4 regions of the Lysinibacillus sp. NPDC047702 genome follow, and region 4 is predicted to be linked to each of the others. Evidence: predicted binding sites of a transcription regulator. Region 4 holds the regulator's gene; each other region holds the start of a gene.
What was found. The regulator LexA, encoded in region 4, represses DNA repair genes until DNA is damaged. The targets are predictions, from matches to a motif close to CGAACATATGTTCG.

Region 1: a site for LexA is predicted at 5,155-5,168, ahead of recA (recombinase RecA). Genes of this name have one in related genera too.
Region 2: a site for LexA is predicted at 7,483-7,496, ahead of ACQKIM_RS15450 (YolD-like family protein). Genes of this name have one in related genera too.
Region 3: a site for LexA is predicted at 2,922-2,935, ahead of ruvA (Holliday junction branch migration protein RuvA). Genes of this name have one in related genera too.

Annotation. Positions count from the first base shown of each region.
Region 1 covers NZ_JBNNMG010000007.1:49,538-57,818, reverse strand. Annotated here, with positions in the region: gene yfmH (EF-P 5-aminopentanol modification-associated protein YfmH) at 1-205, shown strand, start outside; gene ymfI (elongation factor P 5-aminopentanone reductase) at 205-933, shown strand; gene ACQKIM_RS05550 (DUF3243 domain-containing protein) at 978-1,235, shown strand; gene ACQKIM_RS05545 (DUF3388 domain-containing protein) at 1,462-2,250, shown strand; gene ACQKIM_RS05540 (helix-turn-helix domain-containing protein) at 2,276-3,193, shown strand; gene pgsA (CDP-diacylglycerol--glycerol-3-phosphate 3-phosphatidyltransferase) at 3,241-3,819, shown strand; gene ACQKIM_RS05530 (competence/damage-inducible protein A) at 3,837-5,093, shown strand; gene recA (recombinase RecA) at 5,251-6,312, shown strand; gene rny (ribonuclease Y) at 7,018-8,281, shown strand, end outside.
Region 2 covers NZ_JBNNMG010000031.1:31,338-39,618, reverse strand. Annotated here, with positions in the region: gene ACQKIM_RS15475 (TIGR03943 family putative permease subunit) at 1-787, shown strand, start outside; gene ACQKIM_RS15470 (DUF6612 family protein) at 978-2,519, opposite strand; gene acnA (aconitate hydratase AcnA) at 2,713-5,418, opposite strand; gene ACQKIM_RS15460 (hypothetical protein) at 6,058-6,780, shown strand; gene ACQKIM_RS15455 (YolD-like family protein) at 6,835-7,173, opposite strand; gene ACQKIM_RS15450 (YolD-like family protein) at 7,190-7,462, opposite strand; gene ACQKIM_RS15445 (M15 family metallopeptidase) at 7,580-8,281, opposite strand, start outside.
Region 3 covers NZ_JBNNMG010000012.1:15,418-23,698, forward strand. Annotated here, with positions in the region: gene tgt (tRNA guanosine(34) transglycosylase Tgt) at 1-119, opposite strand, end outside; gene queA (tRNA preQ1(34) S-adenosylmethionine ribosyltransferase-isomerase QueA) at 177-1,217, opposite strand; gene ruvB (Holliday junction branch migration DNA helicase RuvB) at 1,236-2,240, opposite strand; gene ruvA (Holliday junction branch migration protein RuvA) at 2,259-2,879, opposite strand; gene ACQKIM_RS08575 (phosphotransferase family protein) at 2,992-3,669, opposite strand; gene ACQKIM_RS08580 (LysM peptidoglycan-binding domain-containing protein) at 3,860-4,924, opposite strand; gene ACQKIM_RS08585 (transcription repressor NadR) at 5,067-5,600, shown strand; gene ACQKIM_RS08590 (hypothetical protein) at 5,650-6,432, opposite strand; gene ACQKIM_RS08595 (thiol-disulfide oxidoreductase DCC family protein) at 6,566-6,955, opposite strand; gene pheA (prephenate dehydratase) at 6,977-7,855, opposite strand; gene ACQKIM_RS08605 (ACT domain-containing protein) at 8,053-8,281, opposite strand, start outside.
Region 4 covers NZ_JBNNMG010000057.1:16,547-24,827, forward strand. Annotated here, with positions in the region: gene pilM (type IV pilus biogenesis protein PilM) at 7-984, shown strand; gene ACQKIM_RS21235 (PilN domain-containing protein) at 981-1,571, shown strand; gene ACQKIM_RS21240 (hypothetical protein) at 1,571-2,260, shown strand; gene ACQKIM_RS21245 (prepilin peptidase) at 2,318-3,070, shown strand; gene ACQKIM_RS21250 (gamma-glutamyl-gamma-aminobutyrate hydrolase family protein) at 3,102-3,824, shown strand; gene ACQKIM_RS21255 (DUF4303 domain-containing protein) at 3,934-4,431, opposite strand; gene lexA (transcriptional repressor LexA) at 4,550-5,167, opposite strand; gene yneA (cell division suppressor protein YneA) at 5,332-5,646, shown strand; gene ACQKIM_RS21270 (YneB family resolvase-like protein) at 5,643-6,308, shown strand; gene ACQKIM_RS21275 (GNAT family N-acetyltransferase) at 6,533-7,045, opposite strand; gene ACQKIM_RS21280 (DUF896 domain-containing protein) at 7,236-7,469, shown strand; gene tkt (transketolase) at 7,780-8,281, shown strand, end outside.

The DNA.
Region 1 (8,281 bases), on a different contig from region 4:
TGGATTCTTCTTACGTGCATTGAATTCTATTGAATTTATCGCTAACCAATTCACACGCTATTCATTTAATGATATGAATTTATTCGATGTCGTGCCTGTATTAGAGGAACTGACGATAGAGGATTTGAAAAAAGCATTTACTTCGATTCAAGGTGAATCTCAACAAACTGTTTTTAAAATTTTACCGACAGAGAAGGGCAAGTAGTGAAGAAATTTGCCCTTGTACTAGGGGCATCAGGGGAGATTGGCCGTGCTATTTGCCACAGTCTAGCCGCAGACGGTTGGTCTATCTATATCCATTATTCGAATAACGAGAAGGCTGCCCAGGATTTATTACTTTCCCTCTCAGAAAATTTTCCTGCACAGGAGTTTATACTTGTGCAAGGAGATTTTTCAAAAGAAACGGGCGCTGAGTCAGTTGCTTCACAAGTTTTTACTGTGCAGGCAATTGTTTTTTCAAGCGGTCAGGCGCATTATTCTCTCCTTGAAGATACGACAGTTGATGATATGGATGCTTTATGGCGTGTCCATGTGCAAAATCCTATGCGTTTGACAGCATTGCTTTCATCTAAGCTCCGAGCCCATGACGTCAGCTATGTGCTTTTTATCGGTTCTATTTGGGGAGAAGCAGGCTCTGCTGGTGAAGCACTGTATGCTACGGTAAAGGGCGCTCAGCATGCTTTTGTAAAGTCCTATGCCAAGGAAGCCGCATTGTCACGAATTCGTGTGAATGCAATTGCACCAGGATTTATTAATACTTCGATGAATAGTCATTTAAGTAAAGAGGAGCTTAATTACATTCTAGAAGACATTCCGTTAGGTATTATAGGAGAAACTACAGATGTGGCTGAGATGGTGCGCTTCTATCTTTCAGGAAAAGCAGATTATGTTACCGGACAAATAATTCGTTTAAATGGTGGTTGGTACATATAATATTCTTTTTTGCACATACTACATGTGTAAAGGAGGAGGAACATATGACCATTTTAGAAAACTGGCAAAAATGGACATCGTTTTTAGGGCAAAATGTTATGCAGGCAGAATCAACTGGTATGCCAAAGAAAATGATTCAGCAAGCAGCTGTACAAATTGGCGAATATTTGGCGACAAATGTCGACCCTAAAAACGAACAAGAGCGAGTGCTGTCGGATTTATGGGGCGTTGCCTCTGAAGATGAAAAAGAAGCGCTGGCGAATTGTGTCATTAAGCTTGTTCAAAATAAGCATGTGCAGTAAAAAAAAGAGGAGAGCTTTCTCCTCTTTTTTCTATACCAAAAACATTCTTTCTATCGAAAAGGGAACGTATGTAAGCCTATTTAGTGAGCTTATAAAAAAAATAGTAAGTTTTTAAAAATAACGAGGTATTTCCATGTATTCTAACTTTCCATTACATAAAAAATCAGCTATGATGGAACTTATAAAGGATTTTTTACGTTAACTAATAGGAAGGGAACGAGTGTGTTTGAGCGATTGGTACTTTGAATATGAAATTCAGGTGAATCGCCCTGGATTATTAGGAGATATTGCTTCACTTTTAGGGATGCTTCGTGTCAATATTATTTCAATTAATGGTGTCGATGAGGATCGACGTGGTATGTTAGTGCATACAGACAATGATGAGGCAATTGAGCGTTTTCGTACAATTGTTTCGACAATGGAACATATTAACGTAACCAAATTTCGACAACCTAAACTCCGTGATCGTTTAGCTATTAGGCACGGTCATTATATTCCTCGAGATGCAGATGAAAAAAATACTTTCCGTTTTGTACGAGACGAACTTGGTATCTTAGTTGACTTTATGGCTGAGCTTTTTAAAAAAGAGGGGCATAAGCTCATAGGAATACGTGGTATGCCTCGTGTTGGAAAAACTGAATCGATTGTTGCGGCAAGTGTATGTGCTAATAAAAAGTGGATTTTTTTGTCGTCTACAATGATTAAGCAAACTGTCCGGAATAAACTCGCTGGTGATGAATTCAGTGACAATAATATTTTTATATTAGATGGCATTGTGACACGTCGCTCTTCTGATGAACGACATTTACAACTAGTGCGTGAAATGATGAATATGCCTTCCATTAAGGTGGTAGAGCATCCAGATATGTTTGTTCAGCACTCAGAATATAAGATAGAGGATTTTGATTATATCATTGAACTACGTCATCACCCAGATGAAGAAATCACTTATGAAATAATGGAAAAAAATCATATGATGTCCGAATCCGATTCATTTGGAGGATTTAATTTTTAATTTGATATTAAAGTAGGTGTTATGAGTGGCAGAATTAGGGACTCGTCTAAAAGAAGCGAGACTGTCTAAAGGCTATAGCTTAGACGATTTACAAGAAATAACGAAAATTCAAAAGCGTTATTTAGTAGGAATTGAAGAGGGCAATTATTCGATTATGCCTGGTTCGTTTTATGTACGAGCCTTTATTAAACAATATGCAGATGCTGTTGGGTTAAACGCAGAAGAGCTTTTAGAAACCTATAAAAGCGAGCTGCCAAGTACACCGAACGATCAGGTCAGCCAGTCCATAACGAATAGCCCAAGCAGAAGAAAAGTTACAAAGGGCCCTTCCAATAAAATGATGGAGGCAATGCCGAAAATAATTGTTGGCTTATTTATCATTGTCATCATTGTAGTAATTTGGGTTTTAGTGCAATCTAAAAATAGTGCAGGAACAAATGATGAGGACAATAAACCTTCAGAAATAGAATATGATTCAAAAGTAAAACCAATCGATAGTGAAAAAGAAAAAGCAGATGCTGAGAAAAAAGCTGAAAATGACAAGAAAGATTCAGCAGATTCTAAGGATTCAACAAAAGAAGAAACACCTGATGAAAACCAAGCTGAAGATGTTAAACAATCGATTTCAGCGGGTACTGTAGAAGCGGATGGAGCTACAACTTCTTATACGTTAACAGGAACAGACACACTTAAAATACGTATTGAAGTGTCAGGTCCTACATTCGTCGGTATTCGTAATCAACAGAAACAAGAATTACTAGCAAATCCAGACGTATATAATGCAGGAGAAGTGGTAGAATTTGATGCAACTTCTCAAAACTATGTTCGCATTCGCTTAGGTAATTCACAACAGGCTAAGATATATATTAATGACGAGCTGTTAACGTATGCACAACAAATCGTAACGCAAAACATCGTCATCAATTTCAATAAAGAACAGTAGTCATCTAATGATGACTACTTTCTTTCATCATGAAAGGTGTTAGAAAAATGAACATTCCAAATAAAATTACCATCTCTCGAATCTTACTTATTCCGTTTTTTGTTATTGTAATGATGTTTGATTTTGGCTGGGGAACAATGTCACTATTCGGTGCAAAGATGCCTGTTCATCACTTTGTAGGTGCCCTTATCTTTATCTTTGCTTCAACAACTGATTGGGTGGATGGTTATTATGCACGTAAGTATAATCTTGTGACGACATTTGGGAAATTTTTAGACCCGCTGGCTGATAAATTACTTGTTTCAGCGGCTTTTATTTTAATGGTGGAGCTAGGTATGGCGCCTGCTTGGATCATTATTGTCATCATCAGCCGTGAATTTGCTGTAACAGGTTTACGTTTAATATTGGCTGGTGGAGGAGAAGTCGTAGCGGCAAATCAGCTTGGCAAGATTAAAACATGGGCACAAATTGTTGCTATCGCGGCAGCACTTTTACACAATACAATCTTTACGCTTATTGGTATTCCATTCGATATAATAATGTTATATATTGCATTGTTCTTCACATTATGGTCTGGATGGGATTATTTCTATCTAAATCGACGTGTTTTACTTGAGTCTAAATAAGAAAGGTCTTGTGGATCATGAATGCTGAAATTCTAGCAGTTGGCTCAGAATTATTGCTTGGTCAAATTACGAACACAAATGCGAAATTTATTTCTAACCAATTGTCTGAGTTGGGGATTAATGTGTTTTATCATACAGTTGTTGGAGATAATTCCCAACGTTTAGATGAGGCTATAACGGTTGCAGAATCTCGGGCAGATTTAATCATCTTTTCTGGTGGGCTTGGACCTACAAAAGATGATTTAACAAAGGAAACAATCGCACGACATCTTGATGTTTCACTTGAACATGATGATGTCGCCCTGACTTATATTGAGCAATTTTTTGCTAAACGAGGTCGTCCAATGACTGAAAATAATCGTAAGCAGGCATTAGTATTAGCTGGTAGTGAAGTTCTGGCAAACCATCATGGAATGGCACCCGGCATGATATTAACAAAAGGTGGACGCACATATATTTTGCTGCCTGGACCGCCAAAAGAGCTTGAGCCAATGTTCCAATTTGAGGCAAAACCAAAGCTCGGTGCGTTGTTAAACGCTGGAGGTGTTATTGTCTCTCACATTATGCGCTTTTATGGTATCGGTGAGGCAGAGCTGGAGGTTCGTGTTCAAGATATTTTAGATACACAAACAAACCCTACTGTTGCACCTCTTGCTTCAGATGGCGAAGTAACCTTGCGTGTAACTGCTAAAGCGGAAACCGTGCAGGAGGCACAGCAGCTAATTGCAACAAAGGTAGCTGAAATTCAAGCGCTTGTCGGTGACCATCAATATGGTGTAGATGATGATTCTCTTGCCTCTAAGACAGTAGAAATGTTACTTGATAATCAGTTAACTATTTCTGCTGCAGAAAGTTTAACTGCGGGGTTATTTCAATCAGAGCTGGCAGAAATTCCGGGAGTAGGGAATGCACTCGTTGGAGGCGTTGTAACGTATACAGAAGAGGCAAAAATAAGACAGCTCGACATTTCTAAACAATTACTAGATACACATGGCATTGTCAGCAGTGAATGTGCCGCGGCTATGGCTAGCGCTGTAAAGCAAAAATTCGGTACGAATATTGGTATTGGTTTAACAGGGGCAGCAGGACCAACAGCACATGATCACCAACCAGTAGGAACAGTTTGGATTGGTATCGCCATTGATGAGGAACCAATCACGTATTTACTTCATTTATCAGGTATGCGTAATACAAATCGACTTCGTGCTGTAAAGTTTACCTGTCATTATCTAATGCAACTTTTGGAAGAAAGAGGATACACCAAACGCTATTAAATAGAAAAAATAGGAATTTGGGTAGAGGAAATTTACTCAAATTTTTATTTTGAAGAAAAATCGAATAAACGTTCGCTTTTTTCTTGCGTGTTCTCTCAAAAACAAGTATAGTAGAGATAGAGAAAAACAGTGAACAGTTTTCGAAGGAGGAAAATGAATGAGTGATCGTAAAGCAGCCTTAGAACAGGCGTTAAAACAAATTGAAAAGAACTTTGGTAAAGGTTCTATTATGAAACTTGGCGAAAAAACAGATTTAGAAATTGCTACATCATCAAGCGGTTCACTAGCACTTGATGCTGCATTAGGTGTTGGTGGTTATCCACGTGGGCGAATTATTGAAGTTTATGGCCCTGAATCATCAGGTAAAACAACGGTTGCTCTCCATGCGATTGCAGAGGTGCAAGCAGCTGGAGGACAAGCAGCATTTATTGATGCTGAGCATGCATTAGATCCAATCTATGCACAAAAGTTAGGTGTTAATATTGATGAACTACTATTATCTCAGCCAGACACAGGTGAACAAGCACTTGAAATTGCTGAAGCATTAGTTCGTAGTGGTGCGATTGATATTATCGTTATTGACTCGGTAGCAGCATTAGTGCCAAAAGCTGAAATTGAGGGAGATATGGGTGATTCCCATGTCGGTTTACAGGCACGTTTAATGTCTCAGGCATTACGTAAGCTTTCAGGTGCTATTAATAAATCGAAAACGATTGCCATTTTCATTAACCAAATACGTGAAAAAATTGGTGTAATGTTTGGGAATCCGGAAACAACACCAGGCGGACGTGCTCTTAAATTCTATAGCTCTGTTCGTTTAGAGGTTCGCCGCGCAGAAGCCATTAAACAAGGCAATGATATTATGGGGAATCGCACAAAAGTGAAGATTGTGAAAAACAAAGTTGCACCACCTTTCCGTACAGCAGAGGTAGATATTATGTATGGAGAAGGGATTTCAAAAGAAGGTGAAACAGTTGATTTAGGTGTTGAACTTGATATCGTTCAAAAAAGTGGCTCTTGGTATGCTTATGGTGATGAACGTTTAGGACAAGGACGCGAAAACGCAAAACAATATTTAAAAGAAAATCCTGCCGTTATGGAGGAAATCGCTAATAAGATCCGTTCCTCTTATGGTATCGCTGCTACTTCCTACACAATCGCTGCTCATGATGAGGAAGAAGTGGATGAAGAATTAATGCTTCTTCTTGAAGATAAATAATTTAAATGCATTGTTCCTGCTCTAATTTGAGAGGGAACAATGTATTTTTTTGTCTATATTCCATATAAAGGTGGGTATACTCATAAAGATAACATCATGCATTGAGTGAGGGTCTAAAAATGTATCCTTAGCACTGTTTATTCCTTATTATGTAAAATAGGTAAATGTAAATCTAGTGTAAAAGTATTAGGAAGTTTATTCACCTATTGGTTATCAATTACTTTTTTCTGGAGAGGGGCGAACAGGTGCCCGACTATCCTTGACAGAGCTTAAGGCTAGCTATACAATTAAATATGTATAATTTCTGAATTATGACTTTAAATAGGCAGTACATTTTATCTTCATTCAGTAGAAAACTCCCACCTCTGAAGGTGATGAGATGAATGGGATGTGGTTCCTTTTCAGTGAGTGTTTAAACATCTACTGAAATAGAGGAACTCAGTCTAAGAATGCCACGTCCTGTGGCAACGACTGAGTGACCAACATCATGTTGGCCCAAAGCCTCCGGTGAATGTTACAGATTTTGAAAGCAATGAATAGAAGGATGTTTGCCTAAAACCTTCGCATCCTGCGAAAACGGCTAACGGACCTTGCATCCTGGCAGGCATAGGCCAATTCAAAATCCGGACGTAATTACGCCAAGGCGAAATTGATGTATGCGCCGACTGAAACTGTATTACCCAAATAGCAAGAGGAGGTGTTCATATGGATGGAATTACTATCATCTCCGCTTTGCTTGGAATCATCGTTGGTGCCGCTGTTAGCTATATCTACATGAAAAAAGTGAATGACTCAAAAATCACTGGTGCTAAACATGTTGCTGAAACAATCGTTGAAGAAGGAAAACGAGAAGCGGAGGCATTGAAAAAAGAAGCACTACTTGAAGCCAAAGATGAAACTCACAAATTTCGTACTGAAGCTGAGAATGACATTCGTGAACGTCGTTTAGAACTTCAAAAACAAGAGAACCGTTTATTGCAAAGAGAAGAGAATCTTGATCGCAAAGATGATGCTCTAAATAAGAGAGAAGCAGGCTTAGAGCGTAAAGAACAAGCTCTTGCCGAAAGACAACAGCATATTGAACAGATGGAAAGCAAAGTGGACGAGCTCGTTGCCTCGCAAAAAGCAGAGCTAGAAAGAATTTCTGCTTTAACTAGAGATGAAGCAAAGACTATTATCTTAGGGGAAGTAGAAAAAGAGCTAGCAACTGACATTGCTGTGATGACGAAGGAATCAGAAACACGTGCGAAAGAAGAATCAGATAAAAAAGCACGTGAAATTTTATCATTAGCATTACAACGTTTTGCTGCAGACCACGTTGCAGAAACAACGGTATCTGTCGTGAACTTGCCAAATGATGAAATGAAGGGTCGAATTATTGGTCGTGAAGGACGAAATATCCGCACATTGGAAACGCTAACAGGTATAGATTTAATTATTGATGATACACCAGAAGCTGTTATTTTATCTGGCTTTGATCCAATTCGTCGTGAAACGGCTCGACTTGCACTTGAAAAGCTTGTACAGGATGGCCGTATTCACCCAGCTCGAATCGAGGAAATGGTGGAAAAAGCTCGTCGTGAAGTGGATGAACAAATCCGTGAAACAGGTGAGCAAACAACATTTGAAATTGGCATTCATAACTTACATCCTGATTTAATGAAAATTTTAGGCCGTATGAAATATCGTACAAGCTATGGACAAAACGTCCTAAAACATTCAATTGAAGTCGCATATTTGGCAGGCTTACTCGCTGCTGAACTTGGTGAAGATGTAGCATTAGCTCGTCGCGCAGGCTTATTACATGATATTGGTAAAGCAATTGACCATGAAGTTGAAGGTAGCCACGTCGAAATCGGTGTGGAATTAGCAACAAAATATAAGGAACATCCAGTAGTCATTAATAGTATTGCTTCTCACCATGGTGATACAGAAGCAACATCTGTCATCGCGGTTTTAGTGGCTGCAG
Region 2 (8,281 bases), on a different contig from region 4:
AAGTAAAGCAGTAGCGATTATTTTTTTATTATTATTCGTAGTACAGCTAAAAAGAGTTTTTACTTTTTCAAATCAAAGTACTTCATATCATATTACATGTGGATGTTGCTCACATCAACAGGAAAATACATCACTTTCTATAAAAAAGGGGGTGTCCTATTTTATCCTTATCATCCCTATAGTCACTGGATTAGGCATGCCAACCAAGGTTTTAGATGCTTCGATTGCAGAAAAAAAAGGAGCCACGATTATGATGACCAACCAATCACAAGCGCTTACTGGTGATGAGGACGTAGCAACGTTGAATGATTCCACTGAAGGACACTCTGTTGATCCAAACTTATTGGAAAAAAAACAGGAAATGCCAAAAAAAGAATATGAGTTGTTGAAACAACAACTTGCCAAAAATCCATTGGTTGAAATGACGGATTATGTATATTCCATTTATTATGAGGACATTAATAATAACTTATTAAACTATCAAGGGAAAAGCATTCATATAAGTGGATTTGTATTGAAAGAAGATGATTTTGAACAGAATCAGTTAGTGATTTCTAGATTCTTAATTACACATTGTGTAGCTGATGCAAGCATCGTTGGTTTTCTGTCAGAGATACCAGAAGCAAGCAACCTAGAAGAAGATACGTGGATTGAAGCAGAAGGAATTATTGATATTGGGTACTATAATAATGTTGAACTTCCATTGCTTAAAATTAATAAATGGAAAGAAATAAAAATACCTGAAGAACCTTATTTATATCCTATAGATATTCTTATTAGTATGTAAATCAAGTGTCTTCCACCACTTTCTTCATGTATTTTACACATCCAAGGCAAATCCCCCTTCTAAACAACATAGCCACCTAGCACCGACTATGTCGATACTAGATGGCTACTTCTTAGTCCATTTTTACTGTCATTATGATCAGAGGAATAAATCCACTGCCATCATATTAACAGTTTAAATGCATTCAGTTTTATTTATTGATTGAAGAAACTAATTCCATTTCCTTCGCTGTTAATTCTGATAAATCCTTTGCATTTTTTAGCACTTCTTGTGGGATAGTAATCGTAGAAAGTGTATTATATGCATCATATGTGATGGCTGATTTTTGGTTAATTTTCATTTTTACATCCGCCATATTCATTGCTAAAGTCATATCAATTTCAATGTTTTTCATATCGAATGTCTTTTTATCAATCGTTAATTGATATTTTATATTGTCAAATGACATATTATTCAATGAAGCTAAAATGTCATCTGCCCCTACTTCTACTTCAGCTGAATCTTTTGTTGTTGTCCCCACTTGTACCTCTGCTGAATCTTTTGTTGCTGTTGCATTTCCTGCTTCCAACATCGGTAATAAAGTTGAAATTTGGTCTTTAACCAGTTTTGTAAATTTCTCACCATCTGCATTTAGTGTTAAAACATAAGCATCATCTGTTTCTTTTAATGTAAAGTCTTTTGCAAAGTCTTTTAGCATTTCAAGCTGGTCAGCTGCGTTTGCTTGGACACCTGCTTGTTCAAGCATAGCATCATACATATCAGTTGGGAACTTAAGCCATGCGCCTTGTGTTGCCTCATACATATACATTCCATCTTTAGCTGTCATGTACATTTTTAATGGCATCTCCATTTTTTCGCCACTTTCAGGCTCTGTCATAGCAATTGTTCCCTCAATGAAAAATTGCATTGGATCAACCACTACATCCATTGACATTTTGCTATTTGTGTTTGTTTTGAATGTTTCTTTTCCATCATTTACTTCTATTGCTTGTGTCATCGTCATACTAGCTTTCATGCTTTTCACGTCTTGTTGTTTAGCTAGAGATTTATTAAATACTTCTTCTAATGTTAAGCTAGGCTGTGGTGTTGTCGGCTCTGTTGATGGTGTTGACATTGCTGTCAATGTATTGACAATCAAGGTAGCTAATTGACCACGTGTTACTTTTTCATTGACACCGTATTCTGTAGCTGAAATTCCTGTTGAAATCCCTGCCTCATATAGTGCTGTCACAGCGTTAGCGTAGGAGCTAGTCTCTGGAACATCCACAAACGGACTTTTACCTTTTGCATCTAAGTCTAATGCTCGTGCAATCATCACAGCTATTTGTCCTCGTGTCACAGTTTCGGATGGACGGAATGTATGATCATCATACCCCTTCACCACACCAAGTGCTGATAACTTTTTAATAGCATCATAGTATTCATTTGATTTGTTTAGATCTTTAAAGTTTTGCTTTTCAACAGAAGCTGTATCCGCTGTTGCAAGTCCGAAAGCATTAACAAGTATTTTCGCAACTTGACCACGTGTTACTGCTTGGGATGGTTTAAATGTACCATCACTATAACCATGTAAAACACCTGCTGTATAAAGTGAAGATATTCCTTCAAAATGTGGGTGGTCTTCACTTACATCTGAAAAAGGGCTTGCTGCTGATGCAGGTACTGCTGCTACCGCCGTTACTGCTAATGCAACTGCAGTTGTAGTATAAAGTTTTCTTTTCTTATTTTTCATCATTTTGCTCTCCTCTACTAATCCCATTAGGGTATGTATAACATTATTAATTATAAACAAATTTATGATAGATTGCTATATGTTGGGTCAATTTGAATAAATAAATATATAGTTGTAGAAAATTTGTAAACTTTTGAGCCTTTAGACATATAAAAAAACCGACCTCCAAGGAGATCGGTTTCTTAAAAAATGATTACTCAGCAGCTTTTGCGCGTAGAACCATTTGTAGGATACCACCGTGACGGTAGTAGTCTACTTCTACTTCTGAGTCGAAACGAGCTAAAGCTTGGAAAGTTTTAACTGTGCCGTCTTCAGATTTAGCAGTTACTGTTAAGATTTCACGTGGTTTTACATCATCAGTAATGTTTACAGAGATTTCTTCTTTACCAGTTAAACCTAGAGAATCAGCAGATTCACCGTTTAAGTATTGTAAAGGAAGAACACCCATCATTACTAAGTTAGAACGGTGGATACGCTCGTAAGATTGTGCGATAACAGTTTTCACGCCAAGTAGGAATGTACCTTTCGCAGCCCAGTCACGAGAAGATCCCATACCGTAGTCGTTACCAGCAAGTACTACTAAGCCAGTACCTTGCTCTTGGTATTTCATACATGCGTCATAGATATACTCTACTTCGCCTGTTGGCCAGTAAGTAGTGAATCCACCTTCTGTACCAGGAGCAACTTGGTTACGGATACGGATGTTTGCAAATGTACCACGCATCATTACTTCGTGGTTACCACGACGAGAACCGTAAGAGTTGAAGTCACGGATTGCAACACCGTTTTCGATTAAATATTTACCTGCAGGTGTTTCTTTACCAATTGCACCAGCTGGAGAAATATGGTCAGTTGTAATTGAATCACCGAACTTCGCCATAATGCGTAAGCCGTCTAAGCCTTTGATAGCTTCTGGCTCTTTCGCAAGACCTTGGAAGAATGGTGGGTTTTGGATGTAAGTTGAATTTTCATCAAATGTGTAAAGAGACTCAGTTGATGTTTCAATTGCATTCCAAGCTTCGTTTGCTGTGAATACAGTTTCGTATTCTTTTTGGAATAATTCACGGTTAACAACAGTACCTAATACAGCGTTAACTTCTTCAGTTGAAGGCCAGATATCAGCGAAGAATACTTCGTTACCATCTTTGTCTTTACCGAATGAATCTTTTTGTAGATCGATATCCACTGTACCAGCAAGTGCATAAGCAACAACAAGTGGTGGAGAAGCTAAGTAGTTAGCTTTTACAAGTGGGTGTACACGACCTTCGAAGTTACGGTTACCAGAAAGAACAGATGTTACGAATAAGTCATTAGCTTTGATTGCATCTTCGATTTCAGGAAGTAATGGACCTGAGTTACCGATACATGTTGTACAACCATAACCTACAGTGTTGAACCCGATTTGGTCAAGGTAAGATTGTAAACCTGAATCTTCTAGGTAACCAGTTACTACTTTAGAACCTGGTGCTAAAGAAGTTTTTACCCATTTAGGCACTGTTAGACCTTTTTCTACAGCTTTTTTCGCCACTAAGCCCGCAGCAATTAATACGTAAGGGTTAGATGTATTTGTACAAGAAGTGATTGCAGCGATTGCAACAGCACCTGTTGGAATTTCTACATCACCTTCAGCAAATTTAGCTACAGAAGTTTTTGCGAATTCATCTTCAGTTAAACCGAAACCTTGTGTACCTTGTGGCGCCACTACTGCTTCTTTGTAACGAGAACGCATTTGAGATAGCGGAATTAAGTCTTGTGGACGTTTTGGACCAGAAAGGTTTGGTTCGATTTCAGCTAAGTTTACTTCTAATACGTCAGTGTAAACTGGCTCTAATGTTGGATCAAAGAACATGTGGTTCGCTTTTAAGTAAGCTTCTACAACCGCGATGTGCTCTTCGTCACGACCAGTTAAACGCATATAGTTTAATGATTCTTCGTCGATTGCGAAGTAACCACATGTAGCACCATATTCAGGAGCCATGTTAGAGATTGTTGCACGGTCAGCTAGTGGTAATTTAGATACGCCAGGTCCGAAGAACTCAACGAATTTACCAACTACGCCACGTTGACGTAATACTTGAGTTACTTTTAATGCTAAGTCAGTAGCAGTAGTTCCGTTTGGAAGATCGCCAACTAATTTAACACCGATAACTTCTGGGATTGGGAAGTATGAAGGTTGACCAAGCATACCTGCTTCAGCTTCAATACCACCAACACCCCATCCAAGAACGCCGATACCATTGATCATTGTTGTATGTGAGTCAGTACCAACTACTGAATCTGGGAATGTTTCGAATGTACCGTCAGCATTTTCGTTTACATGTACAACTGGAGCTAAGTACTCTAAGTTTACTTGGTGAACGATACCAGTTGCTGGTGGTACAGCACGGAAGTTATTGTAAGCAGTTTGAGCCCATTTTAAGAAGTTATAACGCTCAGCGTTACGTTCAAATTCAAGGTCCATGTTTGCTTGTAGTGCACTTGCATTACCATATTTGTCAACTTGTACTGAGTGGTCAATTACAAGGTCAACTGGAATAGCAGGGTTGATTTTGCTAGGGTCGCCGCCCATTTCTTTCATTGCAGAACGAAGAGATGCAAGGTCAACTACTACTGGTACACCAGTAAAATCTTGTAATACAACGCGAGAAGGTTTGAATGGTACTTCAGCTTCTGGATCTGCACCGTTACCCCATTTTGCTAATTCATTTACGTGTTCTTCTTTGATTACATACGCATCATATTGACGTAAAACAGATTCTAATAATACTTTGATTGAGTAAGGAAGGTTTGAAACTTTTGCAACGCCAGCTTTTTCAATCGCAGCTAAGTCATAGTAATTGTAAGATTTACCATTTACTTCGAATGATGCGCGGCTGTTGTGTAAATTACCTTGTGCCATTTGCGGATCCCCCTAAATATCTTTTTGAAAAGGCCTATGTAAAGCAACTTTTCTCCAATACCCATGATAACGTATTTATATTCATAAGTAAATTACATTAATATTATCTTTTTTGATAAGCATAACTTATGACCTTGGTTTCTAACCTGATGTTTTTAATTTTATAGATATGCATAAGATGAAGGATTTGCAGGAAGGACATTTTTTATACCTTTCTAACTAAATGTATCTAAATGTATTTAACTGGGGTACTTTTTGGGGCACTTTCTGGGGCACTTGTAGTTTTTCTTAGAAATGGTGCCCCAGTGAAAAATATTTAATTATTATGGTTATGGACAGGTACGTATTATATTAAAAATCATATCAAAAATTATTTACATCAACTAGTATTTTTATAATCTTTATCAAAGATTACATTTTATTCTATAGCAGAGGCACAACAGGGTCATATATGTTGTGTCTCTATCTATATTAATAAATAAATTTGAGTATTAACGGAATATGGGAATTTTGGTATAGTTAAATTAAATTTTTATCATACATAACATAAAGGGAGAGATTAACATAAGCTTCTTACTCATACTTTTAAGCATAGTAGGTATTATTATAGGTTCGATTTTGTTAATAGCAGGAGTTGTTATGAAACGGAAAACAAAAGGCGGTCTTATCTTAGGTATTTCAATAGCGATCTTTATCGTTGGATTTATTATGACTCCTACAGACTCAAAATCAGACTCAGACTCTAAGAATGTAGCTGAGTCTACTGACAAAAAGAAAATTGAAAAAGAAACACCGGTTACTGCTAAAGAAATATCCTTAGAAGAACAAAGCAAACAGTTTATCGATGAAAATTTAGAAGGAAAAACGATTGCGGATTTTACAAATAAGTTATTAACAGTTGAGGATGAAAAATTGGTGGATATGATTGTCCTTGGTCATAAAAACGGAAAACAATTCAAAGATGACTTTGATTTACTTGGTAGAAAAGCAACAGCTTCTGGTGTAATAACTGAATTTGCCTTTGAAAGTTCTAACATTGGACAAAAGAAACGAAGAGAAGGTTCCACTACAGCTCAACGGACAGACAAATTCACTATTTATATGGGTGATAAAGACATCTCGAAATTTAGCGAAATTACGTATGATGAACTAATTCATAAAGAAGAAAAAGAACAGAGGTTTTTAGGGAAATATCCAGAAGAAATTATTAATTTTGTAATTGTTGATTTAAAACAAGACGCTGATTTATCTCTTGGTCAAAAGATCACTGTTGAAGGTATTATTTCTAATTATGTAATTCGAAGAGACCAAAGTAAGATTGATGATTTTAATGTTTTGATTAATGACGCTGTACTAAAATAAATATTGATAAATAAAGTCACTCATTTTCTCTACAAACGAGTGACTTTTCTTCATCTATTCGTCAACATCTAACAACTTTGCACTTTGAATATCATCAAACAAAATACGTTTTATGGCTATATCAGTATCTAATAACATTTCCTTCTTGAGCCGGTCCATTCCTGTAACTAATCCTGTTTCGTCATGAAAATTATGATTATGCCATAATGTAAGTGTAACTAGTTTTCGTAATTTAAATGCTCTTTGTATTGTTTGTTCAATCTCTTCTAGTTCCCAATCAGTCAAATCACGCTTTTTATCATAAAATTGCTCTTGTTTCCATTCTCGAATCTTTTCGAGATGCTCTGGAAGCATCATTGCTGTCCATTTCATTGATCCACGATCTCTTATCATTGTAATTCACTCTCCATTAATCAACATCAGAAATACTTAAAATATCAAGAAAATGTACCTTATGTACAATCCTGTACTTATCTTTAATGTGAATTAATTTAGTGTTAGCATCCATTTTAGTGACTATACCTAAGAGTGGTTCATCCTTTTTATAGACCGAAAAGGCTTTGTACTTTGATTCATTCATTGCTTCAGTTAATGCGTATGCGATTTCTTCTAAATCAAATTCATCTCGTTCTAAGTGCTTTGGTTCTTTTTTCTTTGCTGGTGTTTTTGTTTTAGTTGCCATCTTTACGCCTCCTCAAAGTAAGAACATTCGTTTGTATACATTATAGAACGAACGTTCCTTTTTTAGCAATAAAAAAATGACCAGGCTCACTTTTTTTGTGATTACCTGGTCTTTTTGTTAAGCCAAAATGGACTCAGCATATACTAAAATGCCAAGATGTTTCATTTCAGAAATTGCATTATTGGCAACTGCCTGTGTTTTATATGAACCAGTGATAAAACGCCATTTATCGCCATCTTGAACAATACGCACGTAATCAGGATTAGCTATATTGTATCTTGCTAACGCCTGTTTAGCAGCATTTGCTTGGGCTTGTGTTGTAAAGGTTCCTGATTGCACTCGGTATAGCTTACCATCATTGACACCTTCAAGAGCTTGTTCTTTATCATTAACGATCAATTGCACCCTCATTTTACTATTAGAAGGAATATTTACAGTACCTTCTAACTTATAACCTGCAGGAACTTGCCAGTTTGTCGGAATCTCAAAATGTGGTGCATCATAATTACTTGATGACCAATATCCTCCCCACGTAATACCAAGCTTTTTAGCAATTGCTCCAACTTTTGATAAAGTGGAAATATCGTATAAATTTCTAGGCGGTGCTACAGCAATATCCCAAGCCCTACGTGATGTATGATTACTTATTAGAGTCCAAGTGACCTTTGAACCCGGTCTTGTACGACCTTGCTCATACAAATAATTTTGGCGTGCTTGTGATCTGAAAGTTTCAGTGATAAAAATGTCATCAATACCAACCTTTACACACTCTTGAAACAAAAGTCGACAAGCAAGTTGTGCAGCAGGCGTTAACTCAGC
Region 3 (8,281 bases), on a different contig from region 4:
CCTACTGGCATAAAGGTCGGTGTTTCAAAGGAGCCATGTGGTGTATGCACGATACCAAGACGTGCTCCTGTTTGCTTACAAGTATGAAGTAGTTCATAACGAATTGCTGGTTGTGTCATAAAATAAATATTCCTCTCTTATCTGAAGTAAAAACAGTACTCCGATTTTATCCTTAATTATCTCTTCGGACGAATAAACATAGCATCACCAAAGCTAAAGAAGCGATATTTTCCCTCTACAGCTTGATGATAGGCACTTAAAATTGTCTCTCTTGTTGCAAGCGTACTAACAAGCATGACAAGGGTAGATTTCGGCAAATGGAAATTTGTAATTAAGCCATCTACCACTGTAAATTCATAACCTGGGTAAATAAAAATAGAGGTCCAGCCTTGTTCTGCTCGCACTTCTCCATTATATTTAGAGCCAATAGTTTCTAGTGTTCGTGTAGAAGTTGTCCCAACTGCAATCACTTTGCCACCATTACGCTTTATACGATTAATCGTTGAAGCAGCTTCTTCTGTCACACTATAGAATTCAGCATGCATTTCGTGATTTTCAATGGAATCTACACTGACAGGTCGAAAAGTTCCGAGTCCCACATGTAACGTGATAAAGACAACCTCCACACCTTTTGCCTTTACTTGTTTCAGTAATTCTTCTGTAAAATGCAGTCCCGCTGTTGGAGCTGCAGCTGAGCCTCGTTCTTTAGCATAGACGGTTTGGTATCGATCCTTATCCTCTAATTTTTCGCGAATATATGGAGGTAAGGGCATCTCACCAAGCTGTTCTAAAATTTCATAAAAAATCCCATTATAGTTAAACTCAAATGTACGTCCGCCATGATCAAGCTCTCCTGTACAAGTAGCTGTCAGTAAGCCATCTCCAAATGTGACAATTGTACCGACTTTTACACGCTTTGCTGGCTTCACAAGTGTTTCCCATTCATCCGTACCAGCCATTTGCTTTAATAACAATACTTCTATATGGGCACCTGTTTCCTCTTTTATGCCCATTAAACGCGCTGGCAGTACTCTTGTATCATTTAGCACAAGGCAATCACCAGCATGTAGCTCATCTAAAATATGTGCAAAATGATGATGCTCCACTACATTTGAGCCTGGCGTCACAACCATTAATCGGCTAGCTGTTCGATCGACAAGCGGCGTTTGGGCTATAAGCTCCTCTGGTAATTCAAAATCAAAATCTTCTACACGCATGAAAAAAACTTCCTTCTTCTATGTTTGTTGGGGATAATCATATCCAAAATGTTCGTAGGCTAAATGACTAGCGACTCTTCCACGTGGAGTACGCTGGATAAAGCCAATTTGCATTAAATACGGCTCATAGACATCTTCTATTGTAATCCGCTCCTCACCGATGGATGCAGCTAATGTATCTAAGCCTACAGGACCTCCCTTAAAGCGCTCAATCATATTGGTTACTAGTTTATGGTCTATATGATCAAGTCCTCTAGGATCGACCTGTAACAGCTCTAATGCTTGCTTTGCAAGATTCTCTGTTATCATACCATCTCCAAGCACCTGTGCATAATCTCGCACCCGCTTCAACAAGCGGTTTGCTATACGAGGTGTTCCACGCGAGCGTCTAGCCATTTCACCTGCTGCTACTTGCTCAATTTCCACATCAAATAAATGTGCACTACGCACGACAATCTCAGCAAGTGATGTATCATCATAATACTCTAACCTCAGCAGTACACCAAAGCGATCCCTTAAAGGTGCCGATAATGCGCCAGCCCTTGTTGTGGCACCGACGAGCGTAAATGGTGGCAAATCAAGACGGACAGAACGTGCTTCAGGCCCTTTACCAACAACAATATCTAAGCAAAAATCTTCCATGGCTGGATAAAGTACTTCTTCAATAGCACGTGGCAAGCGATGAATTTCATCGATAAATAGTACATCTCCAGGCTCTAATGAACTTAAAATAGCTGCTAAATCTCCAGGACGTTCGATTGCAGGTCCGCTTGTCATGCGCACATTGACATTCATTTCATTGGCAATAACAGCAGCTAGTGTCGTTTTCCCAAGTCCAGGAGGTCCATATAATAGCACATGATCTAAACTTTCCTGACGAAGCTTTGCTGCTTCAATGAAAATTTGTAAATTCTCCTTTACTTTATGCTGTCCAATATATTGTGCCAATCGCTGGGGTCTTAAAGATAATTCAAATTGCTCATCATAGCTGCCTGCCTCACTAGCCATCATACGTTCAGACATGTACTTTTCCCCCTTTCACTATTTCAACTTAAGTAGCAATTGTAACGCTTGTTTCATAAAGGCATCTGTCGTTTGCAGCTTTTCATTTTCCTCAAGCTGTGGACGTACTTTTTCAAGCTCTTTTTCAGAATAACCAAGTGCCAATAAAGCAAGAATTGCCTCCTCCAGCTCATGTTTATACGGGTTTACACCGAACAGTGGTAACTCATCCTCAGTACTAGGCAATTCAATTGTGTCCAGTATGGAACCAAGCTTGCCTTTTAAATCTAAAATCATTTGACGTGCTGTTTTTTTTCCTACACCAGGGAATTTTACTAAAAAAGTTTCATCTTCTCTTTCAATAGCACTAATTACCTGCTGTGGGTTACCTGTAGCTAAAATAGCCAACGCTCCTTTTGGCCCAATTCCTGAAACTAAAATGAGCTTACGAAATAATTCTCGTTGGTCCAGATTAGGAAAACCATATAAAACTTGCGCATCTTCACGTACGTGTAAGTGTACAAAAATTTGTTGTTCAAGGGCTGATGTTCTAAACGCAAATGGATTCGGTGTGTTTAGCTGCCAGCCAATTCCTTGCTGCTCTAGCACAATATACTCAGGGGTAATACGTGTTATTTGTCCTTTTAAATAGTCATACATCTATAATCCCTCACATTCATCGTCTTCGATTATAGCATATAGCGAACGAATGCTCGACTATAAGAAATAGTATAGTAGTTGCACCCACACAAAAATGACCGCCAAAAGACGGTCATTTTTTCATCATTCTATCAATATCGTACCACAATTTTGGCCAGTATGTGAGGGCACGTTTTGTAAACGGTACTAAATAATCTAAAAATACTAGCTGCTGTTCTAATGGTAAATCTACTGCAAAAAGCCATTCTCGTAATAGTTCATTTGGATATTTTAAACGATGTAGCTTTCTTTTATCTAATCGTTTCAGCTCTGGTAGCTCTGAAAAAATTTTAGTAAGGTCATAATCTACCGCTGGTAATACCCGATGTAACCATAAAATATATTCATCATCTGCTTCTCCAAGATGTGCCAAATCAAAATCAATTAACTTTAATTCGCCATCAGAGCACCTTAAAAAATTATGATGTACAACATCTCCATGTAAAAGTGTAATATCTTTTTCGGGTACATCCTCCATAGAGATTAACTGTAAGGATTTATCACTATAGTGTAAAATTTGATCTATTTCTTCTTTTGTTAAAAAAGCGCGGAATTCATTGCGTCTGCTCTTAAAACGTAGATAACGCATTTGCCATTTTAAAAGCTGTGAATAAGTGTGTAAACCCGGTACTTTTTTCCAGGATATTTTTTTATGGGTATCATGTAAAGCAATTAATAGCTTAAGAGATTCTATTCTGTCCTTTTTATGAGTAAAATTAGCACTGTGGCTATCCTCTTGCCATACTTGCACAATTAAATTTTCATCATCACTCTTCACTATAGGCAAAATTAACGAAGGCGTAAGCCGTCCAAGCTGTCGATGGATTGCCTTTACCTTTTCTGTTATTTCTAATTGCTTTGCACGTTTGACAAAATAGGTTTTGGAGCGATATTTATATTTCCAAATATTAGGCTTTAACTCCTCAATAATATATGCTTTTTCACCATCGATAAGGCGTCATCCCGCCTGGGTATAAGTGCGGTGACACCCATGGTCCACATGTCGGGCATGGCGGTGGGCAAGCCGATGGACATGGTGGCGGTGGTGGGCATGGCGGTGGGCAGTGACATGGGTCCATTTGCCAATTCGGCATCATTGGTTGAGCATTGCAACCACAAGACTGCCCCATATTCATCTCTGGCATAGGTTGGAACTGAGGCTGCGTATATGCTTCAGGTTTTTGGAAGAACGGTGATGTGCTTGACTCTAAGAAATTCTCCATTCCAGCTACATGACTACCCTTCATTTCACAAGATGTTGGTTGCTGTGGCATTGTATAGGCTTCTACTTGTGGCTCCATTTGCATCGGCATCTGCATTGGCATCTGCATTGGCATCTGCATTGGCATTGGCCACCACATATGATGATGAACTGGCTGATGACAGCTAGAACAATGTGGTACTGCTGGCATTTGTGGTGGCATGATATAAATTGGTTGTGGCATTGGCGGTGGCGGTGCTGGTTGTATAACAGGTGGCGGTTGAATTTGTACTGGTGGTGGAGCAACGTTTTGTGTTTGCTCTATCTGCGGCATAACTACTTGCTGGTGCCAGCTTAGCTCTACAGGCTGTGGTACAAACATCGGTTGTTGTGGCATTGGCATCGGCATTGGATAAGGTATTGGTATCATCTGTGGTTCTGGCATCGGTGGTGGTGGCACCACAACAGGTGGTGGCATTGGTCTTTGTACCTCTTTTTTAACACTTTCTTTAACTGGCTTTGTAGGTGATTCTTTGTGCATTTGTGTTTCCTTATGTCCCTCTTTATGTGTTCCCCAGTTTGTTTCTCTATGTCCCTCTCTGTTCCCATCTCGATGCCCTTCTCTATGCCCTTCTCTATGCGGTTCTTTGTTTATTTTTTCAGGCAAAATGATTTCCATGCCTGGAACAATATAATCTGGATTAGCAAGATGGGCATTCAGTCTCTTTAAATCTTCAAACGAAACGCCATATTCCTTGGCAATCTTCCACAACGTATCTCCCTTTTGAACAATATGAATACGCAATGTTTTCCTCCCTTCCTCTCTACGTATCATATGTTCAATGTTTCATTTGGATACAAAAAATTCACGCATGTTAGAAATGCTTCATGGTACACTAGGCTTTAAGGAAAACTGCTTCCTTTATTACAGGCAGAGGTGATCTCTTATGAAAAAAATGTTAGGCGAGGAGCGCAGATTGTATCTTCTGGCACAATTAAAAAATAGTACAACACCTATAACAGGCACAGACCTAGCTAAATTTGCCAATGTATCTAGACAAGTCATTGTCAATGATATGACATTATTAAAGGCTAGAAATGAGCCTATTATTGCAACTAGCCAAGGCTATCTCTATATGCACCAGGAACACTTGCAGCATACTGTAGAACGGACAATCCCCTGTTTCCATACATCAGTGGATGCTGAAGATGAGCTGATGACCATCGTTGACTGTGGAGGCACAGTAAAAAATGTTATCGTTGAACATCCAATTTATGGTGAAATTACTGCGTCCCTCATGGTATCTAATCGGCATGAGGTTAAACAATTTATTGAACGTATTAACGAAACACAGGCAAGCTATTTATCCGAGCTCACTGGAGGTACACATCTACATGTTATTTCTGCACCTTCAACAGAAATATTAAATTTGATTGAGCGTACATTAGAAAATAAAGGCTATTTAATTGCAGATCAATAGTATTTTCTTAGCTGCTAGCCTTCTCTACAAAAAGACTAGCAGCTGCTTTTTATCTGTTATATTTTTTATTACTTTTTGGTGAGGTAATCTCAATTGTATCCCCTTCAGTTAACTGGTTAAATAAATAATCCGTCAGGGGATCATTTTTCTGGATGTTAGCACTTCGACTGATGGTCATTACATATCCTTTATGACCTGTCTTTTCAATTAGTGGGAAATTTTTTTGAAGAGAAGGTGCTTCATTCAGCATTGTTAAACGCACTGAAACATAGTTATCTGTTCCATCTATAGGTGCAATTGTACCATCTATTGGTACAATATAAATTAACACGACTAAATCGCTTTCCTGTACTTTTTTTACAACACGAAATGATTTAAAAAACCAAGTTTGCATACCTATTTTCACTTTTTTGTAGTCATTTTTTTCTAACCGAGTGGCTATTTCTGCTAATCGATAGAATATTAATTGAAAAGCAATAATTTCTTCATGTGTAACACTTTCCTCTAATGCTTCGCGAATAGAAATTATTAAATATTTACCTAAATTTTTATAATGGTCTGGTAAAAGGCCCAAGCTTTGGTACTGATGTACGATTGGTTTTATGGATGGGATAAATTGTTTTAAAGATTCTTGCATCACAGCTCCAAAAACCATATCGATTAATGACATTGCAAATTCTTCTATTTTGTTGACATCATCTTGAAACATATGTAGGAAATCTGGTTCATTGTTCTGTAATTTTTCCACAAAAAGTATCTTTATTTTTTCTTTATTCAGTTGTATTGCTGGTGCAATTTTTTTAATCTCCTTTTGAATATCCACCAAAAACATACTTTTACCTCCTTTTTTACCAAATAAATACTATTAATACTAGTGTAACATGTTTAAGGAGGAAATCGACTCAGCAATTTTAGTCATTTTTTGACAAAAAAAGCTATCCAATATAAATTGGATAGCTTCATAGCTAGAGAAATCTTTTTTGCTGGGAAGATGTAGGCAAAAGGCAAATTTTTTTTTGACCAAAAAGACGATATCTATTTTTCGCCACTGCTCGATACACAATATTTCGTAAATATGATGGTACGATAATGAAAAGATAGCAGATTGACCACAAACCATCTAATTTTCGACTGATTCTAAGAGCAGCTGTTGATTCAACATAAGCCTTTCCATGTTCGATTAATATGACACTGTCAACATTCTCTGACACATTATATTTTGCAAGGAGTGCTTGTCCCACATCACTTTGGATGGACGCAAATTGAAAATACGCTGCCTGATCATACCTAATAATAAATTGCACACTGCTATCACAAAAATTACAGATCCCATCAAACAAAATAATGCCGCCCATACTAAGCCTCCTAGCCCGTTTTTAAGATTCATCTGACGTCAAATACGTAAAGTAAGTACCAAGTGACTTTACCTTGCAGCCAAGTGCAGCTAGCTCTTCCATTGCCCCGCGCATCATAGGTTCTTTTTCATCTGCTAAGACATCAATCATAAAGAAATAGTCACCTAAGCCCGTTTTTAATGGCCGGGATTCAATTTTACTTAAATTTAACTGCCGCCATGCAAATACAGATAGCACTTGATGTAATGCCCCTGAACGGTCAGTAGGTAAGGTGATCATAAAAGTTGTTTTTGCCTGTCCATCTGATAATTCCTGTGGGAGCCGTATATTTTGCTTTGATAATACGAAGAAACGTGTATGATTAAAATGGAAATCATGAATATTTGGTTGAACGATTTCCAAATCATATTTTTCTGCCGCTGCTGCATTGCCAACTGCTGCAATGCACTCGTTTGGATTTTCGGATACATATTTTGCCGCTGCGGCAGTTGAAGTTGTTTGCTGTAATGGTACATGGCTGAAGCGATAGAATAAGTATTTATGACATTGTGCTAATGCGTGTGGATGTGAATAAACACCCTCAATTGATTCCCAATGATCCTTTTGGGCTTTATTGACCATTAAATGCTGCTGGATTTTTAGCTGAAGCTCTCCTGTAACGTATAAGATTGCCTCATGGAATAAATAATCGAGTGTCAGTGTTACAGAGCCCTCTAGAGCATTCTCCATAGGAACAACTGCTAAATCTACCTTCCCCTCAGCTACCGCCTCAATGCATTCTGGAATTGTTGCACATGGAACGAGCCACTCGGTTGGAAAGATTGCTTTTGTGGCTAAGTATGTAAAAGATGCTTCTGGTCCTAAATATGCGATTCGTTTTTCCCAATGCTGCTCTGTCATTGCAATTACCTCCTTCACTACAATTGTAGTTTATAAATTATTTTTACATATATGTTTTTGACACCTGCACTAATATCCTATTCGTTTCTAGAATGATAAGAATGAGGAGCTGTCCCATCAGATACCATTTCTAATGAGACGCTCCTCTTAAAGCTTTATTTGCCGTCTTCTATCTTAGCAGCAATTCAAAACAGATATTACAATGCTCCAGAACTAATAACTTCCGCTGATTCTACAAAATCTAAACGCTTTAGTTGCTGTATTAATTCATCAAGCTCACAAGTCATGCTTGTTACATCTAATGATAAAGTAACATTAGCACGCCCTTGAATAGGTATGGTTTGATGAATTGTTAGCACATTGCAATGTGTGTTTGTTACTGTTTCTAGAAGCTTTGCAAGTGTTCCTTTACGGTCTTGAAGCTGT
Region 4 (8,281 bases):
TTTCACATGTTGAAGAGAAAGAAAAAATCGTATGTGTCCCTCGAATTGAAGGATTATGTTCTTCGTGCCATTGTGGCGGAAGGGCCTGATCCTTCACGTTGGCGGCATTATGAGCTGCCATTAGCACATGGCATTCTTGAAAATGGCATTATCCATGATGAGGTCGCTTTATTTGAAGCAATGAATCAAGAAGTGGTGAAATGGGTTGGCAAAAAACAGTTGGCTCGTATGTTTGTGCCGGATATGTCTGTTCTTTTGAAAAGCTTTGATGTGCCCCATGACCTGAAGCAAGAGGAGCTTCGAGGCTATGCCGAAATGGAGATTGGGCACTCAATTCATCTACCATTTCACGAGCCACTTATTGATGTTTATGATGCTGATCCGCTTGATGGTAAGGCACAATTATATGCCGCGCCCTCCGAGGAAGTGAATAAAATTGTGGCGATGCTCCTCGATATTGCGTTAGAACCAGAGGCAGCGGATATCCGTGCACTTTGTAATATCCGTTTATTGCATTATTTACAGCTACTGGAGATGGATAAAACCTATTTAATTGCAGAATGGTCTATTAATGAGCTATCTATTAGCATATTTTCACAGGGCAATGTGGAATTTTTACGCTATCAATCAATTGATACGAATATGGAGCAATGGGAAAGCAAGGCACAGAGCGAATATAGCTATGACTTTCAATATAATGGCGAGCTAGAGGATTATCGGATGATTGTTATGGATCAGGTGCTGGAAATTGATCGTATGATGAACTTCTTCCGCTTTTCTTTGTATAAGGGAGAAAAAACGGTTGATGAAATCATTATTTTAGGGGACAATCCTTTATTACCTACCATTAGTGAGTTTTTACGTGCCAATTTAGGTGTTCCATTAACGGAGTTAAATGATCAGATGCTTCAAAAGAAATTTCCGCAGTTTACAAGAGCGTTTTCCTCCTTGCTTGGACTAGCCTTGAAGGAGGTTAACGGATGATTCCAGAAATTAACCTCATACCGAAATTAGAGAAGCGGAAAACCTCGCCATTGTTGCTTTATATGATTCTAGCTATAATTCTTATTATTTTAGCGTTTATGACCTATCTATTTTTTGATGCTAGGGCAGCGTTAAAGGATTTATCAGCAGAAGAGCGACGCTTAGTGGAAAGGCAGGAGCAGCTACAAAATGATATCGCAACAAAGCAAAGTCAAAATACTGGCTCATTAAAGCAATCTGTTCACTATGTACAAAGTGTTGCTTATCCCGTAACGCCATTAATTGATGAAACAAATGCACTGCTACCAAGCCCAAGCTATTTACGTAGCTATTCATTTGGTACGAACCAAGTAACAATTGAGGCGGATTTTGAAACTATGACAGCTATTTCAAAATACGTCGAGCGTTTATTAGCAAGCCCTTATTTTACAGATACACAAATCGGCTCCATCACTAATTTTGACATTGAGCTAGGGGAGCAGGACAAGGACTTACCTGCGGAGGAAAAGTTTAAGCAGATGCCACGTTACTCAGTTTCCATTACAGCTACTATTGACTTTATGTATCTGGTAGGGGGACGAAGCTAATGACGAAATACCTAAATAGTAAAAATTCAGGCATACTATTGCTTGTCCTGTTGATAGCCTCCTTATTGTTTGCTCTCTATTATTATGTTATTTTGCCAAAGAAGGATGAGGTACGGGCGAAGGAAGCTAGTATTCAAAGCCTGCAAACGGAGATTAAAAGCTTAGAGCAATCCCTTACCTCCTTTGATGAGCAGCTAGAGGTTCCGATGCAGGAAACTTTAGAAATGCAAAAAAAGGTGCCTAGTGTAAGAGCGGTTGAGCAGGTATTGAGAGATATGGTGGAAATTGAAGAGGTGACAGGTACGCGCATGGAGTCGCTAACCTTTAATAATTATGATGAGCCTGTAGCGAATGCCAATGTGGATCAAACGAATACAGTTGCTGAGGCTGAGGCAAAGGTCAATGAGGAGAATCAAGAGAATACGGAAACTCCACCTGTTTCTACGATTGCCCAAGAAAACATTCCAGCAGAGCTGAAGCTAGTAACCTTTACCTTTGATATTGGTGCCTTAACATTTGACTCAATGGTGACCTTTTTAAAGGAAGTGGAAAAGCTTGAGCGTGTTATGAAAATTGATACGATTAATATGACCATCCCTGGTGAGCAAGAAAAGCTAGATAAAGAGGCGGATAATACTATTAAGGCTACTGTACAGATTACGACGTTCTATTACGAGGGACAAGAATAAAGATAGGCGCGCATACTTTATATGTATGGGCGCCTCTTAGTTTAGGAGGACATAAAAATGGAAATGGCTTATACCGTGACAGTATTTATTTTTGGGCTTGTTTTTGGCTCTTTTTTTAATGTGGTCGGCTTACGTGTACCAGTAAAGGAGTCCATTGTGCGACCACCATCACATTGCACAAATTGTCAGAGACAGTTAACAGCCCTTGATTTAGTACCTGTGTTGTCCTATGTATGGCTAGGAGGCAAATGCCGTAGCTGCGGACAAAAAATTTCTTGGATTTATCCTTTCATGGAGCTTATGACTGGGGTTTTATTTGCATTTGCCTATTGGAAGCTAGGCTTTACTGTAGAATTTTTTGTAGCCATTTTATTAATTTCATTACTTGTTATTATTGTTGTATCGGATTTTGCCTATATGCTTATTCCTGATAAAGTACTGCTTTTCTTTCTACCATTGCTCTTTATAGGACGTGTGCTTTCACCGTTATCACCATGGTGGGACAGTGCGCTGGGTGCAGTTGTTGGCTTTGGCATATTATATAGTATTGCTGTGCTGTCCAAAGGCGGTATGGGTGGAGGAGATATTAAATTATTCTTTTTACTTGGGCTTGTATTGGGCACATTAAATGCACTCTTAACGCTATTTATAGCCGCTGTAATCGGGATGATTGTAGGCATTATAGTGCTAAGAATACGGCAGCAGGGCAGAAAGACCCCGATACCATTTGGTCCATCCATTGCTGCTGCGGCTATAGTTGTCTATTTTTATGGAGATGCCTTAATGAATTGGTATCTTGGGCTATGGTAAGGAATAACTTACAATCTTGGAGGGGATAACAGTGAAGCCAGTTATTGGCATAACGGCCTTTGTGGAGGATGATTTGTCAGCAAGATTAAATGCTGCCTATAGCAACAGTGTTATTGAAGCAGGGGGCATTCCGTTAATTATTCCACTTGGTATAGAGGAGGATGTTGCACAAACTTTGTCGTTGACAGATGGATTATTGCTATCAGGAGGCTGTGATGTTCATCCATTTCTTTTTGATGCAGAGCCAGCACCTAAATTAGGGAGGGTACACCCTGAAAGAGATTCCGTAGAGCTTGCTTTAATCGAGGCAGCTTTTATTCGAAAGATGCCGATTTTTGGTATTTGTCGTGGTATTCAAATATTAAATGTGGCTCTTGGAGGCAATGTCTATCAGGATATGGAGAGCGAATATCATAGTAAAAAATTATTGAAGCATATGCAGCAGGCGGCTCGGGGCGTTGCTACTCACTATGTTACAGTTACACCTGATACATTATTAAACAGAATCACCGAAAAAGAGAAAATAGCAGTAAATTCCTTTCATCATCAAGCAGTTAATGTATTAGCTGAGAAATTAAAGGTTGCTGCCAAATCCAGTGATGGAATTGTAGAAGCGATCGTACACGAGGATCACCCATTTTGTCTGGCGGTACAGTGGCATCCAGAGGAGCAGGCGATGGCAGGAGATGAAGCATCAAAAAAAATATTTACTGCTTTTATAAAGGCAAGCCTGAAATTCAAATTAGAGGCATAGTGCTTGCAAGGAATCCATATTAAAGTGGATTCTTTTTTTGGTAAACCTCCAAAACAAAAGGAAGATGGCGAAAAATCTCCTTCGACATCTTCTTGCTTTATAGGGATATTTAATGTCCCCAATTACGCACAAAAGCAGGAAGCAGGGGATGAGCAGGATTACAACGCTTTGCTGACGATAGCTCCAGCATTTCCTCTTCATTATCATCAGTCACCGAAATAAAAACAAAGATGCTTTCGTCAATAATGCCCTCCTGCTTCAATTCATACATCGTATCACTCATTGCTTGATGAAGCATTTCTTTATGTTCAACAAATTTTTCGTCTTTGATATGCAATATAATATCTAATAATTCACGACTTACCTTTTCGAGCATATTCGTTTCATCGTAATGTAAATATTCATCCTTTAAAAAGCGATAATCTTCGGGATCGTCCTCATAGTTTTGACCAATTTCAATAAGTGATTTTTCAGTTCCCATTGTTAAATAAAGGCTGCCGCAATCACCATCTGTCACTAGAACAGCCGCATAAATTTGTTCATCGTTTAAGGAGCTATACATTGTCGTATAAGCCTCTTGCACAGCTTGCTTGATTTTTTGTTTCAAATAGACGCACTCCCTATGTAAATTGTATTTTGTTCTATGTCTAAAATTAAGAAAAAGAGGTATATGCTCATCGGGGAACATATCATCCTCTTAAAATCATCCATTAATTTTATATTTTTTATTGTACACGACGATAAAGGCCTACAACTTGCCCTAAAATAGAAACTTGATCGACAATAATTGGCTCCATTGTGGAGTTTTCAGGCTGTAAACGGAAATGATTTTTTTCCTTAAAGAAACGCTTAACCGTTGCTTCATCCTCTTCTGTCATAGCCACGACAATATCCCCGTTATCTGCTGTTGATTTTTGCTTTACAATGACTAAATCTCCATCTAAAATGCCAGCTTCAATCATGGATTCACCCATAATTTCTAGCATAAATAATTGATCCTCGCTTGTCCCATATGTATCTGGCAGCGGGAAATACTCTTCGATATTTTCAATAGCTGTAATTGGAGAACCTGCTGTAACCTTCCCTACAAGTGGGACGTGAATAACATTTTGCTTTTGAATAGAATCTTCTGGCTCTAAAATTTCAATGGCACGTGGCTTCGTTGGGTCACGGCGGATAAAGCCCTTTTGCTCTAAACGAGCTAAATGTCCATGAACCGTTGAGCTTGAAGCAAGTCCAACTGCTTCGCCAATTTCACGTACAGATGGCGGATACCCCTTTGCACGTACTTCTTCTTTGATAAAGGCTAAAATGTCCTCTTGTCTTTTCGAAACTTTTTTCATGATTGCTCACCTCTTTTTTCTTTTATTTCTACTTATTAGATAGTATAGCAGAATGCGAACACTTATGCAAACATAGGTTCGAAAAGTGTTTGACAAAAACATTCGTTCGCACTATTATAAGAACATACATTCCGAACAAACATTCTTGAAATGAGGTCATAACGATGAATTGGTTAAAGAAAAATCCGCATATCTCCATTTTATTAGGGGCTTGCCTACTATTTGCAGGATACCTTTACATAACAGATCCTGGTGAGGTGACTTACAAGGAAATACAAGTGGAACATGGTGATAACCTATGGTCGTTAGCAGAGCAATACCGTGGTAAAATGAGTAAGGAAGACTGGATTAACCTTGTAAAGGCAGAAAATGAATTACCAAATGTTCAAATTGTTGCTGGTAAATCATTAGTCATTCCAGTGGTGGGAAACCAAGCCAATCCCATAAACTCTATTGAAATAGCGAGAAATGAACCATGATAAATAAACAACAATCAGCCGTCATCTATTGCCGCGTGAGTACAGAAAAAGAGACACAAAGTTCCTCGCTGGAGCGCCAGCAGGAAGAATTAACGCATTATGCCAAGGTGCAGGGCTACAATATAAAGGGCATTTATTTAGATCAGCATAGTGGCTATGATGTGGAGCGAGATGGCTTACTTGAAATGCTTGATTTTATTAAAGAAGAGGAAATTAATGCGCTATTTGTCCAGGATGAAACACGCTTAGGACGTGGTAATGCCAGAATGGCGGTGCTGCATTTATTACAAAAAACAGAAACAGATGTTTTCTCCATGCGAGATGCAGGCCCTGTACAATTAAATGAAATGGATACGATGCTGCTCGAAATATTAGCGATAGTAGAGGAATACCAGCGCAGAATCCATAATGCTAAAATACGACGTGGTATGCGTCGAGCTGTTGAAAAGGGCTATAGACCTGAAAACAATTTATCGAATCGTGGAAATCCAAATGGGCAGGAGCGTAAGGAAGTACCGATTGAGGAAATTATTAAGCTTCGAAACAAAGGCTTTACGTTTGAGGAGATTGCCATGACACTTCGAGGCTTAGGCTTTGATGTTAGTAAGGCAACAGTACATCGAAGATATCGGGAGCATCAGGAAAAGTTGAAAGGTGATTAAAGTAATGTCAGTGGGAGTTTTGTTATCCCACTGGCACTGATGAAAGAGGAGAGTAAGATTAATACAAGCTTTCAATCACTATATTTTTGAGCAGTTTAAATTGATGTTATTGATTTATTATGTCGTAAAACATAATGGATTAAAATGTCTCCAACTCTACTATATTTATTTGCAAATTGTTAGAAGTGTACTTTCCCTTTGCTCGATTGTAACAGCAATATTTGCTATACCCACTCCTCACCTAAAACAGCATAATAGTATTCATCCCACCATTCATCACCATTCGGGATACATTTTTTAAAATAACCTTCACGTCTCATGCCGATTTTCTCCATTACCCGATAGGAGGCAATATTTTCAGGCTGACACGTTGCAATGATCCGATGCAGGTTCATTTCCTTGAATCCATAGTGCAGTACAGCTTTTGCTGCCTCCGAAGCATAGCCTTTGTTGTAGTAATTCGGATGAAAAACCCAACCAATTTCAAATGTATGGTCGCCAAAATATTGATGAAAAGCAATATGACCAATTATCAAATTCTCTTCTATTAAAACAACTGGAAAGTATTTTGCCTGTTCACCACTATTGTCTGAGACAAAATTCTTAGCCATATCCTCGTTAAAAACACCCTCTGGTATATACTTCATAACCTGACTATCTGACGTATATTCATAGACTGCCTGCCAATCGTCCTCCTTAAATTTTCGTATGCATAATCTATTTGTTTCTATCTTCAACGTCTTTTCCTCCATGTATGTAAATTTTAAAGGCTCTACTATAGTTATACACATCTAACTCCTGAAAGTCATGTTATTAGTGGTATTTTTTACTAAAGTAAAAGGGTTGGTATAACTGCATTTTAAGGGAATACATGCTATACTTTGCATACCAAATACATTTAGATATGTACTGGAAAGGTGTGTAATTATGTTATCAAAGGAAAAAATTAAGCGAATCAATGAACTTTCTGCCAAAGCAAAGAATGGGACATTAACGGAGGCGGAAGCGAAGGAGCAGACAGCACTTCGTAAAGAGTATTTAGATACATTTAGAGCAACTATGCGTGATACCATCGAACATGTAAAAGTGGTAGATGCAGAAGGCAATGATGTAACACCAGAGAAGGTTAAACAAGCGAAAAAAAATAAATTTCTAAATTAATGTGACACATTTAGAATAATTACGTCTCAGCGTAATTGCGTCCGAATTTTGAATTGTGTTAGCACAATTCACTCCTTTCAAAATCCGTGACATCCGCTGGAGGCATTATCTTTATTCAGTTGACCTTATATGGTTTATGGCTGTGAAAATATTATAGTTATTACTTTATAATGAGGTTGGATTTTCTACTGAATAAAGATAAAGTATGTTACAAAAGGTAAATAGTATAACAAAAGCATTGTTTTCTGTGACAATGTTGACTAAACTGTAAAAGAACAATATATAGGACGAGAAAGGATGTCACAACAAAATGACTCAACATGCGGATCAACTAGCGATTAATGCTATCCGAACATTGTCAATCGATGCAATTGAAAAAGCAAATTCAGGTCACCCAGGTTTACCGATGGGGGCAGCGCCAATGGCTTATACGCTTTGGACAAAACAACTTCACCATAATCCAGCTAATCCAAAATGGTTTAACCGTGATCGTTTTGTACTTTCTGCAGGTCATGGCTCTATGCTTCTGTACAGTCTACTTCATCTAGGTGGCTACGGCTTACCAATGGAGGAAATTCAAAACTTCCGTCAATGGGATTCATTAACTCCAGGACATCCTGAATATGGTCATACAGTTGGGGTAGAGGCAACAACAGGTCCTCTAGGTCAAGGTATTGCTATGACAGTAGGTATGGCAATGGCTGAGCGCCATTTAGCAGCTACTTACAATAAATCAGGTCATGACATTGTTGATCACTATACATTCGCACTTTGTGGCGATGGTGACTTAATGGAAGGTGTAGCAGCAGAAG